Regions from separate parts of the Streptomyces sp. NPDC050508 genome, predicted to be linked through region 1. Evidence: riboswitches for the same ligand, from Rfam matches in the RefSeq annotation. Region 1 holds a riboswitch; each other region holds the start of a gene.
What was found. Region 1 has a riboswitch for cobalamin ahead of AB0I69_RS32500 (ABC transporter substrate-binding protein). Riboswitches for the same ligand answer to the same signal wherever they lie in the genome.

Region 1 (6,792 bases):
TTGCCGGCGCAGTCGCGGGCCTGCTCGCGTTCGTGTTCGCGCGCATCTTCGCCGAGCCACAGATCGCCAAGGCCATCGACTACGAGAGCGGACGTGACGCCGCCCAGAACGCCCTGGACAAGGCGGCCGGCATGCCCGCCGAGGTCGCAGGCCACGACCTTTTCAGCCGGACCATCCAGGCCAACGTGGGCATCGGCGTCGGCATGGTCTTCTTCGGTATGGCGATGGGCGCCCTGTTCGCCGTCGCCTACACCGTCTGCCTCGGCCGCACCGGTGGCCTGCGGGCGCGCAACCTCGCACTCCTCGTCGCCGGTGGCGGGTTCCTCGGCATGTACCTGGTGCCGTTCCTGAAGTATCCGGCCAACCCGCCCGCGATCGGCCACGAAGAGACCATCCAGCAGCGCAGCGCCCTCTACCTGATCATGGTCGTGTGCTCCGTCGCCTTCCTCGCGGGAGCCGTCTATCTCGGCAAGCGACTCCAGACGCGCTTCGGCAACTGGAACGCCACCCTCCTCGCCGGCGCCGCGTTCGTCGTCGCGATCGGGATCGTCATGCTGCTCCTGCCTCAGTTCGGCCATCTCTCGTACAACAAGGCCAACTTCGGCAACCAGGCCACCGAGACACCACTGCCGCTGAAGAATTCCAAGGGCACCATCGTCTACCCGGGCTTCCCCGCCGACGTGCTGTACGCCTTCCGCTTCTACTCCGTCGCCGCGCAGTTCATCCTCTGGACGGCCCTCGGCCTGATCTTCGCCCCGCTCGCCGAACGCCTCCTCCAGCCCACGCGCCCGGACGCCGCCACTCCCTCGAAGGAGCCGGATCCCGTCCCGGCGTGACGGTGCATGAAATCGCCGTGCCTGTCGGTGGCCAACTGCCGCCGAAGCAGCAGGTGTTCGTTGATCAGCCTGACGGAGCCGCCACTCCGGGTTGTCCGAACAGTTGAACGGCGTGCGTGCTCAGTGCGGGACCACGGCCACCGGGCACGCGGTGTGTTCCAGTACGGCGTGCAGCGTGGGTCCGAGTGTCCGGTCCGCGCGGCCGAGCACCAGCAACTCCGCCGAGGCCGACGCCTGGAGCAGGGCCGCCGGTGGGCTCTGGAGGCGGAGATCCTCGTAGACGCCCACGTCCGGATACTTCTCGCGCCACGGCCGCAACGCGTCCGAGAGGCGCTGCACCTCCTGGTCCTCCCAGCTCCCTCGGTCCTCCTCGGGCGGCGCGTACGGCATCCACCGCTCGGCGGGGGAGGGCAGTCGCCAGGCGCGCACGATGTGCAGACCGGTGCCGCGCCGGCTGGCGGCGTCGAAGGCGAAGTCGACGACGGAGGTCACCGGGGCGCCGACATCGACGCCCAACATCACCCCGTACGGCGACCGCCCGCGGCGCGTCCGACCCGATCCCCTCGGCACCAGCACCACCGGCCCCTCCGAGCGCTCGGCGACCCCGTGCGCCACGGAACCGAGGGCCAGGCCTGTGAATCCACCCGCACCACGCAGCCCGAGCACCGTGCAGTCGGCCTCGGCGGTCAGGGGCAGCAGCGCCGGCACGATCGCTCCGGTCAGACCGAGCCCCTCGGCCCGGAGCCCCGGGTGGTCCTCTTCGAGCGCTGCCACGAGCGCGTCGGGGGAGGGCTCACGGAAATACGGCCATGTGGTCAGCAGCTGCTCCTCGGGGAGGGCCGAGACGTGTACGACCCGCAGGGGGAGTCCTCGCAACTCCGCTTCGGCTGCTGCCCAGTTGGCCGCGACGCGACTGTCCGCGGATCCGTCGACGCTGACAACGATCAGTTGGGACATGGCCGTTGGACCTCCACGCGTACGAGTCGAGGCACTCACGATCCGCCCGACCCGGGCAAATTGCACAGGGGCCGGACGGATCCGAAGAGAAGCTGGACGGTCCTACGAGTGCGGGAGACTCTGCCGCCTGGCAGGGGGCGTCGGTACGGCAAGCTCCGCCAGGTGGTGCAGCGAGTTGGTGAGATGGTCAGGGCCGAACGGTGGGAACCGGATGCCGCGGTCCCGGATGAACTGCGGCACCGCCGACCAGTCGTAGGTGAGCGTGACCTCCGTCTCGGACGGACCGAGCGGTGCGAGGTCGTAGCGCCAGCTCCAGCCGCCGAACTCCAGGTCACCGCCGCCCTTGTCCTGCCCCGTCAGCCAGCCGATGGTGTGTGGCGGGTCGAGCACCTGGACCTTGTTGACCACCTGGTAGTCACCGTTCGGATGGTTGGCGTGGTACATGTCCATCCGGAAAATCTGCCCGACCTCGGTCAGCGGCGCCCGCTCGACGGGATCCTGAACCCAGCCGGTGCCGTCGATCGCAGCATGGGTCGTCGGGTCCGCCAGCACCGCGAACAGCCTCGCTGCGGGTGCGGCGACAGTCAGGGTGGCTCTCACGTTCTCCCGGTCCACGGTGTGCACGCTCCTTGTCGTCTCGTGTCGTCTCGGGCCTCCGCGGGTGCGGAAGGAGACGTTCCCACCATGCAGACGACGCGGCGAGACGGAACTCATCGGTCGGGTGGGCGCAATCCGCATCCGTGCCACCGATCGCGAACGCGGCGCACACCCCGGTGACCCCGTCGCGGGAGCCAATGGGTGATCTTGATACGTTGTGGGGGCCAGTCGTGCCACAACCGAGGCCAGGGAATCCGGTGCGAATCCGGAACTGACGCGCAGCGGTGAGGGGGACGGGCGGGGCACTGACGTCACTGGAGCGACACGGGCCGGCCGAAGGAGCCGGTGCGTGACGCGCCGGGAAGGCGCCCCGTCCGGACGAACCCGAGTCCGAAGACCTGCTGGCGCCTTCTCGCCCTCGGCGAGGGGAAGTTCGTAGGCCAGGCTCCGCGTTCGAGCCCCGACAGGCAAGGCATGCCCGTGATCCGTACCGCCCCCGTACCGCTGCGCCGCCGTACCGCGGCCCTTCTCCTCGCGCCCGCCCTGCTGCTGACCGCATGCGGAGGCTCCGACGGGAACAGCGCCGACAGCGAGGCGGAGAAGTCCGCCGCGGGCTTCCCGCTCACCCTCACCGACTGCGGGCAGAAGGTCACGCTGAAGTCGGCCCCGAAGCGCGTCGTCTCCCTCAACCAGGGCACCACGGAGATCCTGCTCTCCCTCGGCCTCGCCGACCGCATGGCCGGCACCGCGACCTGGACCGACCCGGTGCTCAAGGGCCTGGAGAAGGCGAACGCGACCGTGCCGCGCCTCGCCGACAACGCCCCCTCCTTCGAGAAGGTCCTCGACGCCGAACCCGACTTCGTCACCGCCTCCTTCGTCTCGACGCTCGGCAAGGGCGGTGTCGCCACCCGCGAACAGTTCGAGAAGCTGGGCGTGCCGACGTACGTCTCGCCGTCCGACTGCGCGGGCAAGGACAACGACAGCGGCGGCGACGGCTCGCGCAGCACACCGCTCACCCTCGACACCGTCTACGGCGAGATACGCGACCTGTCCCGCGCGATGGGCGTCAAGGAACGCGGCGACAGGCTCGTGGCCCAGCTGAAGGCGCGGGTGACCAAGGCCACCACCGGCCTCGACGCCTCCGGCACCTCCCTCATGTACTGGTTCGCCAACTCCCAGTCGCCCTACCTCGCCGGCTGCTGCGGCGCCCCCGGCGCCATCACCCGTGCCGTCGGCGCGAAGAACGCCTTCGCCGACACCCACGACGAGTGGCCCCAGATCAACTGGGAGACCGTCGCCGACCGCGACCCCGACGTCATCGTCCTCGGCGACCTGACCCGCAAGTCACAGACCGCGGAGACCGCCAAGGCGAAGATCCACTTCCTGGAGACCAACGCCGCCACCCGCAACCTCACCGCCGTCAGGAAGAAGCGGTACATCCTGCTCAGCGGTCAGGCGATGAACCCCTCCATCCGCACCGTCGAGGGGATCGAGCAGGTCGCCGCCGGCCTGCGCGACTTCGGACTCGCCAAGTGACCCTCCGCACCCTGCTGTTGACGGGCGGCGGACTCGCGGCACTGGCGGTCTCCGTGGCCTTCGCCGTAACCATCGGACCCGCCGACATCTCCACGGCCGATGTGTGGGCGTCGGTCGCCTCCCACCTCGGTGGCGGGGACAGCACGCTCGCCCCGCTCCGCGACGGCATCGTCTGGGACCTGCGCACGCCCCGCACCCTGCTGGCCGCCGTCTGCGGTGCGGGGCTCGCGCTGTGCGGCGCGGTCATGCAGTCCCTGCTGCGCAACCCGTTGGCCGACCCCTTCGTGCTCGGTATCTCCTCCGGGGCGTCCACGGGCGCGGTCGCGGTCGTGGTGCTCGGCGTGGGTGGCGGAGCCGTGTCGCTGTCGGCGGGCGCCTTCGTCGGTGCGCTGCTCTCCTTCGGGCTGGTGATGCTGCTCAGCCACAGCCTCGGCGCGAGCATGGACCGGGTCGTGCTGTCCGGCGTGGCCGCCACGCAACTCTTCTCCGCGCTCACCTCCTTCACCGTGCTGACCTCGGCGGACGCCGAGACCACCAAGGGCGTGCTGTTCTGGCTGCTCGGCTCGCTGTCCGGCGCCGACTGGGGTCAAGTGGCGCTGTGCGCTGGCGCGTTGGCCCTCGTCCTGGTCGTGTGCCTGGGCCACGCGACCACCCTGGACGCGTTCGCCTTCGGCGAGGAGGCGGCCGCGGGGCTCGGCGTGAACGTCTCCCGGGCCCGGCTGATCCTGCTGTGCGCCACGGCACTCCTCACCGCCGTTTTGGTCAGCTGCGCCGGAGCGATCGGCTTCGTCGGCCTTGTCCTGCCCCATGTCACGCGCGCGCTCACCGGTGCCGGGCACGTACGTCTGCTGCCCGTCACCGCACTGACCGGGGCCGTGTTCCTGGTGTGGGTGGACACCCTCGCCCGTACGGTCGTCGATCCGCAGGAGGTACCGGTGGGTGTGGTGACGTCCCTGATCGGCGTACCCGCGTTCGTGGTGGTGCTGTACCGAGGGCGGAGGAAGGCATGAGCGACCTCCTGTCCGACGCCTCGGGCGGCGGACTGTGCGCCGACCGCGTCGCCCGCCGCACGGACGGTCGGCTCATCGTCGACGGCGTCACACTTGTCCTGCGGCCCGGCGAGACCGTCGGACTGCTCGGCCCCAACGGGTCAGGAAAGTCAACGCTGTTGCGCCTGCTCGCCGGTGTCCTTCCCGCCTCCACCGGAGTCGTCACGCTGGACGGGCGGCCGCTGCCCGCGGTCGGACGCCGCGCCACCGCCCGCCGTATCGCCACCGTGGAACAGCACACCCACACCCAGACCGAGTTGACCGTCCGCGAGGTCGTCGCCCTCGGCCGTATCCCTCACCGCCGAGCCTGGTCACCGGCGTCGGCCGCCGACGCCCGCGCCGTCACCGAGGCACTGCAACGCACCGGGCTGACCGACCGGGCCGACCAGTCCTGGCACACCCTCTCCGGAGGCGAACGCCAACGCGCCCAGATAGCGCGCGCGTTGGCCCAGGAACCCCGCGAGCTCCTCCTGGACGAGCCGACCAACCACCTCGACATCCAGCACCAGTTGGACCTCCTGGACCTCGTCGCCGACCTCCCGGTCACCACCGTGATCGCCCTGCACGACCTCAACCTCGCCGCGATGTACTGCGACCGCCTGCTCGTCCTGGACAACGGCCGCACGGTCGCCGAGGGCACCCCGACCGACGTCCTCACCCCCACCCTCATCAAGGACGTCTACGGCGTCCGCGTCGAGATCGATCACGACCCCGGCCATCCCGTGATCCGTTTTCTACGGCGGGGGAGCGGGCGGTGACAGGTCGTCAGGCGGGGCCCTGCCCCGTGGGCAGGTGGCTCACCACGAGCGCGGCGGCTTCCGCGGGTGTCCCGGCCTCGCCGAGCAGCTCGCCGTAGCCGGATGTGTAGACCTCGTACGGCGGCCCGCCGTACAGGATGAAGGGCAGGTCGTCGTGGTTCGGTTCTCTCCACGGCGGGGTGCCACGCAGGAAGCGCAGCGTCCCATGCGTCGGGAAGGGGTAGAGAGCGCGCAGGCGCGGCTCGGCGTACGCGGCCTCGACGACTGGCAACAGGTCCTCCTGCGTGGCCCCCCGAGTGCCGGGCCTGCGTTCCAGGAGAATGCTCCAGACAGCCGCGATGTCGGGGGATTCAGGCATGGGTCCCATCCTCGAAGCCCCACAGGGCTGTTCGCAACCAGTTCAGTGACTCTTCAGGGCCTCGACGATCATGACGTTCCCAACAGGCCTCAGTGCACGGAGAATCCGCCGTCGACGAAGACCGACTGCCCGGTGACGTAGGCGGACGCGCGGCTCGCCAGGAACACCGCGGCACCCGCGAAGTCCTCGGCAAGACCGTTGCGCCCGACCAGAGTTCGCGCGGCCAGTGCCGCCACCTTCTCGGGGTCGTTCGACAGCCGCGCGTTGAGCGGTGTCATCACGAAACCCGGCACCAGCGTGTTGCAGGTGACGCCGTACGGCGACCAGGCCTCGGCCTGCGACCGGGCCAGTGACTCCAGCGCCCCCTTGGACACCCCGTAGGCGCCACTCTGCACGAACGCGCGGTGTGCCTGCTGGGAGGTGATGTGGATGATCCGTCCGAAGCCCCGCTCGGCCATGCCGGGACCGAACCGCTGCCCCAGGAGGTAGGGCGCCTCCAGGTTCACCGACATCGTGGTGTCCCACACCTTGTCGTCCAACTCGCCCATCGGCGGCCGCAGGTTGATGCCGGCGCTGTTCACGAGAATGTCCGGCTCCCCGAACACCTCGGCCGCGGCCTCCGCCGCCGCCCGCACCCCGTCACGTGTCCCCAGATCGCCGCTCACCCAGGCGGCCCGGCAGTCCTCGGCCACCAACTCGTC
Region 2 (6,792 bases), on a different contig from region 1:
GCTGCACACCAACGCCCTGGACGAGGCCCTCGCCCTCCCGACCGACTTCTCCGCGCGCATCGCCCGCAACACCCAGCTCCTGATCCAGCAGGAGTCCGGCACGACCCGCGCGATCGACCCGTGGGGCGGCAGCGCGTACGTCGAGAAGTTGACCTACGACCTAGCGCGCCGCGCCTGGCAGCACATCGAGGAGGTCGAGGCGGCCGGGGGCATGGCCAAGGCCATCGACGCGGGCATCCCCAAGCTGCGTATCGAGGAGGCCGCGGCCCGCACCCAGGCCCGCATCGACTCCGGCCGCCAGCCGGTCATCGGCGTCAACAAGTACCGCGTGGAGACCGACGAGCAGATCGACGTCCTCAAGGTCGACAACTCCTCCGTCCGCACCCAACAGATCGAGAAACTACGGCGGTTGCGCGCCGAACGCGACGAACAGGCCACCCAGGACGCGCTGCACGCCCTGACCCGGGCAGCGAGCGGTGAGGGCAACCTGCTGGAGTTGGCGGTGAACGCGGCCCGCGCGAAGGCGACGGTCGGTGAGATCTCCGACGCGCTGGAGAAGGTGTACGGGCGGCACGCGAGCCAGATCCGTACGATCGCCGGTGTGTACCGCACCGAAGCCGGCGACTCCCCGTCCGTCGAGCGCACCCGCACCCTGGTCAGCTCCTTCGAGGAGGCCGAGGGCCGCCGCCCCCGCATCCTGGTCGCCAAGATGGGCCAGGACGGCCACGACCGCGGCCAGAAGGTGATCGCCACCGCCTTCGCCGACCTGGGCTTCGACGTCGACGTCGGCCCGCTGTTCCAGACCCCGGGCGAGGTGGCCCGCCAGGCCGTCGAGGCGGACGTGCACATCGTGGGGGTGTCCTCGCTGGCCGCCGGACACCTCACCCTCGTACCGGCGTTGAAGGAGTCCCTCGCCGAGGAGGGCCGCGAGGACATCATGATCGTGGTAGGCGGAGTCGTCCCGCCACAGGACGTACCGACACTCCTGGAGATGGGCGCGGCGGCCGTGTTCCCGCCCGGGACGGTGATCCCGGACGCCGCCCACGACCTGGTGGAACGACTGGCCACCGACCTCGGGCACACCCTGTGATCGAGGTCGACACCTATGTGAAGGGCGTACTCGACGGGAAGCGGGCCCTGGTGGCCCGCGCCATCACACTCGTCGAGTCGACCAAGCCACAACACCGGGCCATGGCACAGGAGTTGCTGACCGAACTCCTCCCCCACAGCGGCCACGCCCGCCGGATCGGCATCAGCGGCGTACCGGGGGTCGGCAAGTCGACGTTCATCGACGCGTTCGGCACGCTGCTCACCTCGCTCGGGTTCCGGGTCGCGGTGCTCGCCGTAGACCCGTCGTCGACCCGCACGGGCGGTTCGATCCTCGGCGACAAGACGCGCATGGAACGCCTGGCCGTCGACCCGGCGGCCTTCGTCCGCCCCTCCCCCACCGCCGGCACACTCGGCGGCGTCGCGAAGGCGACCCGCGAGTCGATCGTGGTGATGGAAGCGGCGGGCTACGACGTCGTCCTGGTCGAGACAGTAGGCGTAGGCCAGTCGGAGACGGCGGTCGCCAACATGGTCGACTCCTTCCTGCTGTTGACCCTGGCCCGCACCGGCGACCAACTACAGGGCATCAAGAAGGGCGTCCTGGAGTTGGCGGACGTCATCGCCGTCAACAAGGCGGACGGCCCGCACGAGCGCGATGCGCGGAGCGCGGCAAGGGAGTTGGCAGGCGCGCTACGCCTGATGCATCCCGCCGACGCGGCGTGGACCCCGCCGGTACTGAGCTGCAGCGCCCGCGAGGGCACCGGCCTCGACACGGTCTGGGAGCGCCTGGAACAACACCGTTCGCTGCTGGACTCCACGGGCCGCCTCGCCGCGAAGCGCCGCGACCAACAGGTGGACTGGACCTGGACGATGGTCCGCGACGACCTCCTGGGCCGCCTGCACTCAGATCCGACGGTACGTGCGCTGGCCCCGGACCTCGAACGCCAGGTACGCGAGGGCGAGTTGACGGCAACCCTGGCGGCAGAACAAATCCTGCGAGCCTTCGGCACCCCGCCCAACTGACCCAACCTGTTTTTAGGGGCGCGGGGAACTGCGCGACCAGCCCCCACCGGGCCCGCACCCAAAAATCGACGCACCCACCCCAAACCCTTTAGGCTGGCGGCGCAGCTGGTTCGCCCCGTCAGCCAGACGGAACGCGTCGCAAGAGGGAACCCGGTGAAAATCCGGGACTGCCCCGCAGCGGTAAGCAGGAACGACCGCCGTCATACGCACTGGGCCCACAACAGGACTTGGGAAGCGACGGCCAGTAGGTGTCCTCCGGTTCCAAAAGGGGACGTGCCCGCAAGTCCGAAGACCTGCCAACTGCCCACGCGCGAACGAATTTCGTGCGCGGAATCCCGGTGACCTCGTGGGCGGGTCGGCGTACACATCGGCGGTCACGATCGCCCGGTCTGACGTTCCTTCGCGCTCTCGTCCCCACCGGGACCTCAGGGAGACATCTCGCGAAGGAGAGTTCCGTGACGACAAAGTCCGCAGCCGCGGCAGCACGGGCCACCGTGTACGGCTATCCCCGTCAGGGTCAGGGCCGGGAACTGAAGAAGGCCGTCGAGGGGTACTGGAAGGGCCGCGTCGACGCCGACGCCCTCCGGGCCACCGCCGCCGAACTGCGCCGTACGAACTGGCAGCAGCTCGCCGAGGCAGGCATCCACGAGGTACCGACCGGTGACTTCTCGTACTACGACCACGTCCTGGACACCAGCGTCATGGTCGGCGCGATCCCCGAGCGCCACCGTGCCGCCGTCGAACGCGACGCGCTGGACGGGTACTTCGCGATGGCGCGCGGCACGCAGGACGTGGCGCCGCTGGAGATGACGAAGTGGTTCGATTCCAACTACCACTACCTCGTACCCGAGTTGGGCCCGGACACCGTCTTCACCGCCGACTCCACCAAGCAGGTCGCGGAGTTGAAGGAGGCCCTCGCCCTGGGCCTCACTGCCCGCCCGGTGCTCGTCGGCCCGATCACCTATCTCCTGCTCGCCAAGCCCGCCCCCGGTGTGTCGGCGGACTTCGATCCGCTGACCCTCCTGGACCGGCTGCTGCCCGTGTACGCCGAGGTCCTCGCCGACCTGCGGGCGGCGGGCGCGGAGTGGGTGCAGCTCGACGAGCCCGCCCTCGTCCAGGACCGCACCCCGGCCGAACTGAGCGCCGCCACCCGCACCTACCGCGACCTCGGAGCCCTTCCCGACCGGCCCATGCTGCTGGTCGCGTCCTACTTCGACCGGCTCGGCGACGCGCTGCCGGTGCTCGCGAAGGCGCCGGTGGAGGGGCTCGCGCTCGACTTCACCGGGACCGCCGCCGCCAACCTGGACGCCCTCGCCACCGTGGGCGGGCTGCCCGGCAAGCGCCTGGTCGCCGGTGTCGTCAACGGCCGCAACATCTGGGTGAACGACCTCACCAAGTCCCTCGCCACGCTCGGCACGTTGCTCGGGCTGGCCGAACGGGTCGACGTGGCCGCCTCCTGCTCACTCCTGCACGTCCCGCTCGACACCGCCACCGAGCGGGACATCGAGCCGCAGATCCTGCGCTGGCTCGCCTTCGCCCGCCAGAAGACCGCGGAGATCGTCACCCTCGCCAAGGGCCTGGCCCAGGGCACCGACACCATCACCGCCGAACTCGCCGCCAACCGGGCCGACTTGGCCTCCCGCGCGGGCTCCCCGATCACGCGGGACCCCGCCGTACGGGCCCGTACGGCCGCCGTCACGGAGGCGGACGCCCGCCGCGCGCAGCCGTACGACGAGCGGACCGCCGTCCAGCGGGCCCACCTCGGTCTGCCCCTGCTGCCGACCACCACGATCGGCTCCTTCCCGCAGACCGGTGAACTGCGCACCGCCCGCGCGGACTTGAGGGCGGGCCGGATCGGCACGGCCGGTTACGAGGAGCGCATCAAGGCCGAGATCCAGGAGGTGATCTCGTTCCAGGAGAAGACCGGCCTGGACGTCCTGGTGCACGGCGAGCCCGAACGCAACGACATGGTCCAGTACTTCGCCGAGCGGCTGACGGGCTACCTCGCCACGCAGCACGGCTGGGTGCAGTCCTACGGCACCCGTTACGTCCGCCCGCCGATCCTCGCCGGCGACATCTCCCGCCCGGAACCGATGACGGTGCGCTGGACGACGTACGCCCAGTCGCTCACCTCGCGCCCGGTCAAGGGCATGCTCACCGGGCCGGTCACCATGCTCGCCTGGTCCTTCGTCCGCGACGACCAGCCGTTCGGCGACACCGCACGGCAGGTCGCCCTCGCCCTGCGCGACGAGGTCAACGACCTTGAGGCGGCCGGGACTTCGGTCATCCAGGTCGACGAACCCGCCCTGCGCGAGACCCTGCCGCTGCGGGCCGCCGACCACCCCGCGTATCTGGCGTGGGCCACGGAGGCCTTCCGGCTCAGCACTAGCGGAGTGCGGCCGGACACGCAGATCCACACCCACATGTGCTACGCCGAGTTCGGCGACGTCGTCCAGGCCATCGACGACCTCGACGCGGACGTCATCAGCCTGGAGGCGGCCCGTTCGCACATGCAGGTCGCCCGCGAGCTGGCCGGGCACGGCTATCCGCGCGAGGCCGGACCCGGCGTGTACGACATCCACTCCCCGCGCGTGCCGGGCATCGACGAGGCGGCTGCCCTGCTGCGCAAGGGACTTGAGGCCATCCCGCCGGAGCGGCTGTGGGTCAACCCGGACTGCGGCCTGAAGACCCGCGGCTGGCCCGAGACCCGTGTGTCCCTGGAGAACCTGGTCGCCGCGGCCCGCACGGTCCGCAGGGAACTGACCGGTTCCTGACCCGAGGGCGGGGGCGGCCGGGAGGACACCCTCCCGGCCGCCCTCGCCGCGAGGTGTGTGGGAGACGATGATCCGCACAGCCCGGAGAACTGGAGCGACGAAGTGACCAGCCGCATCACCTTGATCTCGCCGGCCATGAACCGGTCCCTGCGGGAGACCCGGTTCGACGACGGCAGTCCGCTCGACGCGAGCGGCACGGCCCGCGCCGAGTCCGCCGCGGGTTCGCTCCGCTCGGCTGACCGGATGCTGGTCTCGCCCACCGTGCGGTGCCGGGAGACGGCGTCCGCGCTCGGTCTCTCGGCCGTGGCGGAGCCGGAGTTGGCGGGTCTGGACATGGGGCGTTGGCGAGGCCTGACCCTCGACGAGGTGATGGCTCGGGAGCCGGACGCGGTGATGGCCTGGCTGACGGATGCGGACGCGGTGCCTCATGGCGGGGAGCCGGTGCGGGCGCTCTGCGAGCGGGCGGCGCGGTGGCTGGATGCGGCGGCCGGGTTCGAGGGGAGGACCCTTGCGGTGGTCGAGCAGGAGTTCGTGCGGGCCGTTGCGGTCACGGTCCTTGACGCGCCTGGGCCTGCGTTCTGGCGGCTTGACGTGCCGCCGCTGACTGCGACCGACCTCAGTGGGCGGGCCGGGCGGTGGGATCTGCGGCTCGGGCGAGCGCTGGGAACCGACGTGTGCTAAAGGATGAGGGCCACCCCTCGGACACTTTCGGCCGACTATACATACTGCGTATACTCGCTGCGTATAGTCCGTACATGCCATCTCTGAGTGCTCTGAGTAAGAAGAGGAAAAGAACCCGGGACGGGTTGCGTGCCGTCGGCATGTTTGTGGCCGTTGCCGCGCTGGCCCTGTCGTCGAGCGGCTGCACCAAGCTCGACACGACCGCGCCGGCCGCTGCCCGGGCCGAGGCCGCGTCGGCCACCGCGCAGGCCCGGTTCGGGACGGTCGACTGCCGTGAGGTGAAGTGCATCGCGCTGACCTTCGACGCCGGGCCGAGCGAGAACTCGGCGCGGCTGCTCGACATCCTGAAGGAGAGGCAGGTCCCGGCGACCTTCTTCCTGCTCGGCAAGCGGCACATCGAGAAGTACCCGGAACTGGTCAAGCGCATGGCGGCCGAGGGGCACGAGGTGGCCAGTCACACCTGGGACCACAAGATCCTGACCCGAATTTCGCCCGCGCAGATACGCGACGAACTGGAACGCACGGACAACGCGATAGAGCGGATCACCGGCAAGCGGCCGACACTGATGCGCCCGCCCCAGGGCCGCACCGACGACACCGTGCACAAGATCTGCCGGGAGCTCGGCCTGTCGGAGGTGCTGTGGAGCGTGACCGCCAAGGACTACGCGACCACCGACTCCGCACTGATCACGAAGCGCGTTCTCGCCCAGGCCACCCGGGACGGTATCATCCTGCTGCACGACCTCTACCAGGGCACCGTGCCCGCCGTCCCCGGGATCATCGACGCGCTGAAGGAGCGCGGGTACGTGTTCGTGACCGTGCCGCAGCTCCTCGCGCCCGGGAAGGCGGAGCCGGGGAAGGTGTACCGGCCCTGAGTCACCACGTCAGATGCAGGGCGTACGGGGAACGGTGGATCATCGTCGGCCGCATGGTGACCGGACGGTCCTCCGCCAGCCGAAGGCCGGGCAGCCGCCTCGTCAACTCCTCCAGGGTGAGCCGGAGTTGCTCGCGGGCGAGCTGGGAGCCCGGGCAGCTGTGCACGCCGAAGCCGAACGCGAGGTGGCGGCCCGGAGCGCGGGTGATGTCGAACGTGTCTGCACGCGCATGCCGCCTCTCGTCACGGTTGGCCGCGCCGAAGGCGATGAACAGCGTTGCCCCGGCCGGGAGTTCGGTGCCGGCGAGGACGACCGGCCGGGTGGTGACCCTGCGGAACCCCTGCAGCGCGGTGTCGTAGCGGGCCGCCTCCTCGATCGCCGCGGGGATGCGC
Region 3 (6,792 bases), on a different contig from region 1:
CTGTCGCTGGCGGTCGCGGTCACCGGCATCCTCGCGACCATGCCGTACATCGCGCTCCAACTGGTCGGCATCCAGGCCGTGTTGGACGTCATGGGAGTGGGCGGCAGCGCGAACTCCAACTGGTTCGTGAAGGACCTGCCGCTGCTGATCGCGTTCGCCGTGCTGGCCGCGTACACCTACTCGTCCGGTCTCCGCGCACCCGCGCTGATCGCGTTCGTGAAGGACGGGCTGATCTACATCGTGATCACGGTGGCGATCATCTACATCCCGATCAAGCTCGGCGGCTTCGACGACATCTTCAGCGCGGCGGGAGCCAAGTTCAAGGCGGCCGGAGCGGGCGGACTCGTCCCCGCACCGGCGGGCCAATGGACGTACGCCACACTGGCGTTGGGCTCGGCACTGGCCCTGTTCATGTACCCCCACTCGATCACCGCGACCCTCTCCTCCAAGAGCCGCAACGTGATCCGCCGCAACACCACGATCCTGCCCCTGTATTCACTGATGCTGGGCCTGCTCGCCCTGCTCGGCTTCATGGCCATCGCGGCCGGAGTCAAGGTCACCAACGGGCAGTTGGCCATCCCGCAGCTCTTCGAGAACATGTTCCCGGACTGGTTCGCGGGCGTGGCCTTCGCGGCGATCGGCATCGGCGCCCTCGTCCCCGCGGCCATCATGTCCATCGCCGCGGCGAACCTCTTCACCCGCAACATCTACAAGGACTTCATCAACCCGGACGCGACCCCCGCCCAGGAGACCAAGGTCTCCAAGATCGTCTCGCTCCTGGTGAAGGTCGGCGCCCTGGCCTTCGTCCTCACCATGGACAAGACGGTCGCGATCAACTTCCAGCTCCTGGGCGGCATCTGGATCCTCCAGACCTTCCCGTCCCTGGTCGGCGGCCTCTTCACCCGCTGGTTCCACCGCTGGGCCCTGCTGGCCGGCTGGGCGGTCGGCATGATCTACGGCACGTTGGCGGCCTACGGGGTGGCGTCTCCGACCCAGGACCACTTCGGCGGCTCGTCCAAGAAGATCCCCGGCATCGGCGAGATCGGCTACATCGGCCTGACGGCATTCGTCCTGAACGTCGCCGTGACGGTGGTGCTGACGTTCGCCTTGAAGGCGTTCAAGGCCCCCGAGGGCATCGACGAAACCAGCCCCGCCGACTACACGGCAGACGCAGGCGACCCGGGAGTAAAAGAGGAGCTCCCTGTGATCGCCGGCCACTAAGACCCCCTAGGGGCGCGGGGAACTGCGCGACCAGCCACACACGACCCGCAGCGGGCCGCCGAAAAGCAAGACCATCGGCGGCCCGCTTTCGTACACACTCACCTACATGGACATCCTCATCCGCCGAGCCAACCCCACCGAATACGAACCCCTCGGCACCCTCACAGCCCACGCCTACCTGGACGACGGCCTCCTCGACTACGGCGAGACCGACCCGTACCTCCCCGTACTGAAGGACGTAGCAAGCCGAGCCGCAGCCGCCGAAGTCCTCGTCGCGATGGACGGCGACCACCTCCTCGGCGGTGTCACCTTCGTCCAAGGCCCCGGCCCCGTGGCCGACATCGCCCGCCCCGGCGAGGCAGAGATCCGCGCACTAGCAATCGCCCGCGCCGCCCGCGGCCGAGGCGCCGGCGAGGCCCTGGTCCGCGCCTGCATCGACCGCGCCCGAGCCACAGAAGCCTGCACAGCCATCGTCCTGTCGACCCAACGCTCGATGCACGCGGCCCACCGCATCTACGAACGCCTGGGTTTCGTCCGCACACCCGACCGGGACTGGAATCCCGTGCCGCATCTGGACGATCTCACTCTGCTCACCTACAAGCTGACGCTCTGAAACCACCGCGACACAACATCTGGTGGTGGCGTGACGGGCGGGCACAAGATGTATGCTCATGCTCGCTGTCGCCGCAGGGGAATCCGGTGCGAATCCGGAACTGTCCCGCAACGGTGTACTTACGTGCATATGCACGTATGGTCAGTCCGAGGACCTGCCGACAGCTCGCGTCCGGCCACCCGGCCAGGGCGCATGACGTCCGGGCCTCGTGGAGTGGGCCGGTGGACGCGACGCCCCGCGCGCTCGTGTACTGCCGCCTGCCCTCCGCAAGGCCCCGTGCCGAGCGAGGGAGAGCCCCACCGTGACCATCGCGCCAGCAGAGCCGGCATCAGCGACCCAGGCGAACGAGGCGACCGTAGCGACCGCGACCGGAACCGACGTTCCTGGTACGGCCGTTCCCGGAGCGACCGTTCCCGGAGCCGACGGCCCCGGTACCGCGATCCTGCGGACCCTGACCGAGCTGACCGCCGACCTTCCCGACGCCGACCCCGGCCGGGTCGCCGCCGCCACGTTGCGCGGCCGGTCCACGCACGCGGACGTGACGGAACTGCGCGAACTGGCCACGGAGGCTGCCGCCGGCCTCATCTCCGAGGACCCGGTCTACTCCCGGCTGGCCGCGCGCCTGCTGACGATCAGCATCGCCGCCGAGGCCGCCTCCCAGGGCGTCACGACGTTCACCGAGTCCGTCTCGGTGGGCCACCGCGAGGGCCTCATCGCCGACCGCACCGCCGAGTTCGCCCGGCTGCACGCGGCCCGCCTCGACGCGCTGGTCGACACCGAGGGCGACGACCGCTTCGGCTACTTCGGTCTGCGCACCCTCTACAGCCGCTACCTCCTCCGCCACCCGATCACCCGCAAGGTCATCGAGACCCCCCAGCACTTCATGCTGCGTGTGGCGTCCGGCCTGGCGGAGGACGACAGCACCCGCGCCCTGGACGAAGTGGCCGCGCTCTACCGCCTGATGAGCCGCCTGGACTACCTCCCGTCCTCCCCCACCCTCTTCAACTCCGGCACCCGGCACCCCCAGATGTCGTCCTGCTACCTCCTCGACTCCCCGCTGGACGAGCTGGACTCCATCTACGACCGCTACCACCAGGTCGCCCGCCTCTCGAAGCACGCCGGCGGCATCGGACTGTCGTACTCCCGTATCCGCAGCCGCGGTTCGCTGATCCGCGGCACGAACGGGCACTCCAACGGCATCGTCCCGTTCCTGAAGACGCTGGACGCCTCGGTCGCCGCGGTGAACCAGGGCGGCCGACGCAAGGGTGCCGCCGCGGTGTACCTGGAGACCTGGCACTCCGACATCGAGGAGTTCCTGGAGCTGCGGGACAACACCGGTGAGGACGCCCGTCGTACGCACAACCTGAACCTGGCGCACTGGATCCCGGACGAGTTCATGCGCCGGGTGAACGAGAACGGCGACTGGTCGCTGTTCTCCCCCGCCGACGTGCCCGAGCTGGTCGACCTGTGGGGCGACGAGTTCGACGCCGCGTACCGCAAGGCCGAGGCGCAGGGGCTCGCCAAGAAGACCATCCCGGCCCGTGACCTCTACGGCCGCATGATGCGCACCCTCGCGCAGACCGGCAACGGCTGGATGACCTTCAAGGACGCGGCCAACCGCACCGCCAACCAGACGGCCGAGCCGGGCCACACCGTCCACTCCTCCAACCTCTGCACGGAGATCCTGGAGGTCACGGACGACGGCGAGACGGCGGTCTGCAACCTGGGTTCGGTGAACCTCGGCGCGTTCGTCACGAATGGCGAGTTGGACTGGGAGCGGCTGGACGAGACGGTCCGTACCGCCGTCACCTTCCTCGACCGTGTCGTGGACATCAACTTCTACCCGACCGAGCAGGCGGGCCGATCCAACGCCCGCTGGCGCCCGGTCGGCCTGGGCGCGATGGGCCTCCAGGACGTCTTCTTCAAGCTGCGCGTCCCCTTCGACTCCCCGCAGGCCAAGGCCCTTTCCACCCGTATCGCCGAGCGCATCATGCTCGCCGCGTACGAGGCCTCCGCCGACCTCGCCGAGCGCAACGGCCCGCTCCCGGCCTGGGAGAAGACCCGTACGGCCCGGGGTGTCCTGCATCCCGACCACTACGACGTGGAACTGACCTGGCCCGAGCGCTGGTCGGCACTGCGGGAACGTATCGCCCAAACCGGCATGCGCAACAGCCTGTTGCTGGCGATCGCCCCGACCGCCACCATCGCCTCGATCGCGGGCGTGTACGAGTGCATCGAGCCGCAGGTCTCCAACCTGTTCAAGCGCGAGACGCTGTCCGGCGAGTTCCTCCAGGTCAACTCCTACCTGGTCGACGAGTTGAAGCAGCTCGGCGTGTGGGACGCCCGCACCCGTGAGGCGCTGCGTGAGGCCAACGGCTCGGTGCAGGGCTTCAGTTGGATCCCGGCGGACGTGCGCGCCCTGTACCGCACCGCGTGGGAGATCCCGCAGCGCGGCCTGATCGACATGGCCGCCGCCCGCACGCCGTACCTGGACCAGTCGCAGTCCCTGAACCTGTTCCTGGAGACGCCGACGATCGGCAAGCTCTCCTCGATGTACGCGTACGCCTGGAAGCAGGGCCTGAAGACGACGTACTACCTGCGCTCACGCCCCGCGACCCGCATCGCCCGCGCGGCCCAGGCCCAAGCCCAACCCACCCTCCCCGTACAGCAGTTGACCCCCGACGAAGACGCGGTCGCCTGCTCCCTGGAAAACCCCGAGTCCTGCGAGGCCTGCCAGTAATGACCACCGAAGCCAAGAACCTTCTCGACCCGGGCTTCGAGCTGACCCTCCGCCCCATGCGCTACCCGGACTTCTACGAGCGCTACCGGGACGCGATCAAGAACACCTGGACCGTCGAGGAGGTCGACCTCCACTCGGACGTCGCCGACCTCGCGAAGCTGACGCCGGGTGAGCAGCACATGATCGGCCGGCTGGTCGCGTTCTTCGCGACGGGCGACTCGATCGTGGCGAACAACCTCGTGCTGACGCTGTACAAGCACATCAACTCCCCCGAGGCGCGGCTGTACTTGAGCCGCCAGCTCTTCGAGGAGGCCGTGCACGTCCAGTTCTACTTGACGCTCCTCGACACCTACCTCCCCGACCCGGAGGACAGAGCGGCGGCGTTCGACGCGGTGGAGAACATCCCCTCCATCCGCGAGAAGGCCGAGTTCTGCTTCAAGTGGATCAACGAGGTCGAGAAGCTGGACAGCCTCCAGACCCAGGCCGACCGCCGCCGCTTCCTCCTCAACCTGATCTGCTTCGCCGCATGCATCGAGGGCCTGTTCTTCTACGGCGCGTTCGCGTACGTCTACTGGTTCCGCAGCCGGGGTCTCCTGCACGGTCTCGCCACCGGCACCAACTGGGTGTTCCGCGACGAGACCATGCACATGAGCTTCGCCTTCGAAGTGGTCGACACCGTCCGCAAGGAGGAGCCGGAGCTGTTCGACGACCAGCTCCAGCAGGAGGTGACCGACATGCTGCGCGAAGCCGTCGAGGCGGAGCTGCAGTTCGGGCGCGACCTGTGCGGTGAGGGTCTGCCGGGCATGAACACCGACTCGATGCGCCAGTACCTGGAGTGCGTCGCGGACCAGCGCCTCCAGCGGCTGGGCTTCGCCCCGGTCTACGGCTCCGAGAACCCCTTCTCCTTCATGGAGTTGCAGGGTGTGCAGGAGCTGACCAACTTCTTCGAGCGCCGTCCGTCGGCGTACCAGGTCGCCGTGGAGGGCACGGTCGACCTCGACGAGGACTTCTAGCCCTCGTCGAGTCCTCGTCGGACGAGGGCGCATAGCCTTCTTTATCTGCCTCTTACTTCGCGGACGGCCCATGGAGCTTCCATGGGCCGTCCATGGAGTTTCTATGGAGCGGCAAAGTTCATGAGGCGCGTCTGTTCGCGGTCTCGTCACCCCGGCTACGTTCTGCCCGTCCTGTTCATGTCATTCACGGCGACCCCACAGGACGTTCAAAGTGTCATGCCCATGACGACGTCTACCGCCGCCGCTACGCGCGTCACAGGCCTGCCACCACGCCGAGGAACCCCACTCCAACGATGGAGGCAGTACCCCCATGCGTGAGAAGCCCAGACGGAGTCTGCGAAGACTGCTGACCGCCGCCATACCCGCCCTCACCCTCAGCGTCTTCGGGCTCGCGGCGGCCTCCCCCGCCGACGCGCAGCCCGCCCCGCAGGCAGTCGCCCAATCCGCCCAGGTCTCCAAGGTCACCCAGAACTCCAAGGCCCTGACCTCCCCCGCGGCCCAGGCCGTCCACTCGACCGGCAAGGCCGGGCAGAAGGTGCCGACCGAGCACCTGTGCGCGACCGCGGCTCCGGGCCAGGCGGCCTGTTTCGCCCAGCGGCGCACCGACATCAAGCAGAAGCTGGCCTCCGCGGTGAAGGCGGACGCCGCCGCCGCGGTCTCCGGCCTCAGCCCGGCCAACCTGCACAGCGCGTACGCGCTCCCCTCGACCGGCGGCTCCGGCCTGACGGTCGCGGTGGTCGACGCGTACAACGACCCCAACGCGGCCTCGGACCTGGCCACTTACCGCTCCAACTTCGGCCTGTCGGCCTGCACCGTGGCCAGTGGCTGCTTCAAGCAGGTCAGCCAGACCGGCTCGACCACGTCCCTGCCGACGAACGACAGCGGCTGGGCGGGCGAGGAAGCGCTCGACATCGACATGGTCAGCGCGGTCTGCCCGAACTGCAACATCATTCTGGTGGAGGCCAGTTCGGCCACCGACTCCGACCTCGGCACCGCCGAGAACGAGGCCGTCACCCTGGGCGCGAAGTTCGTCTCCAACAGCTGGGGCGGCTCCGAGTCCTCCTCGCAGACCAGCGAGGACACCTCGTACTTCAAACACCCGGGTGTCGCGATCACCGTCTCCTCCGGTGACAGCGCCTACGGCGCCGAGTACCCGGCGACGTCCCAGTACGTGACGGCAGTCGGCGGCACCGCCCTCTCCACCT

Region 2: another riboswitch for cobalamin. It lies ahead of metE (5-methyltetrahydropteroyltriglutamate--homocysteine S-methyltransferase); the one in region 1 lies ahead of AB0I69_RS32500 (ABC transporter substrate-binding protein).
Region 3: another riboswitch for cobalamin. It lies ahead of AB0I69_RS38560 (ribonucleoside-diphosphate reductase subunit alpha); the one in region 1 lies ahead of AB0I69_RS32500 (ABC transporter substrate-binding protein).

Annotation. Positions count from the first base shown of each region.
Region 1 covers NZ_JBFAJJ010000013.1:104,009-110,800, forward strand. The annotation lists gene AB0I69_RS32485 (CbtA family protein) at 1-836, shown strand, start outside; gene AB0I69_RS32490 (universal stress protein) at 957-1,793, opposite strand; gene AB0I69_RS32495 (polyketide cyclase) at 1,896-2,408, opposite strand; cobalamin riboswitch at 2,599-2,811, shown strand; gene AB0I69_RS32500 (ABC transporter substrate-binding protein) at 2,865-3,926, shown strand; gene AB0I69_RS32505 (iron chelate uptake ABC transporter family permease subunit) at 3,923-4,936, shown strand; gene AB0I69_RS32510 (ABC transporter ATP-binding protein) at 4,933-5,733, shown strand; gene AB0I69_RS32515 (DUF6193 family natural product biosynthesis protein) at 5,741-6,091, opposite strand; gene AB0I69_RS32520 (SDR family oxidoreductase) at 6,181-6,792, opposite strand, start outside.
Region 2 covers NZ_JBFAJJ010000003.1:141,708-148,499, forward strand. The annotation lists gene scpA (methylmalonyl-CoA mutase) at 1-1,090, shown strand, start outside; gene meaB (methylmalonyl Co-A mutase-associated GTPase MeaB) at 1,087-2,070, shown strand; cobalamin riboswitch at 2,160-2,386, shown strand; gene metE (5-methyltetrahydropteroyltriglutamate--homocysteine S-methyltransferase) at 2,526-4,844, shown strand; gene AB0I69_RS10240 (histidine phosphatase family protein) at 4,947-5,525, shown strand; gene AB0I69_RS10245 (polysaccharide deacetylase family protein) at 5,666-6,400, shown strand; gene AB0I69_RS10250 (cytochrome P450) at 6,402-6,792, opposite strand, start outside.
Region 3 covers NZ_JBFAJJ010000018.1:63,164-69,955, reverse strand. The annotation lists gene mctP (monocarboxylate uptake permease MctP) at 1-1,221, shown strand, start outside; gene AB0I69_RS38565 (GNAT family N-acetyltransferase) at 1,328-1,834, shown strand; cobalamin riboswitch at 1,852-2,011, shown strand; gene AB0I69_RS38560 (ribonucleoside-diphosphate reductase subunit alpha) at 2,274-4,574, shown strand; gene AB0I69_RS38555 (ribonucleotide-diphosphate reductase subunit beta) at 4,574-5,587, shown strand; gene AB0I69_RS38550 (putative Ig domain-containing protein) at 5,898-6,792, shown strand, end outside.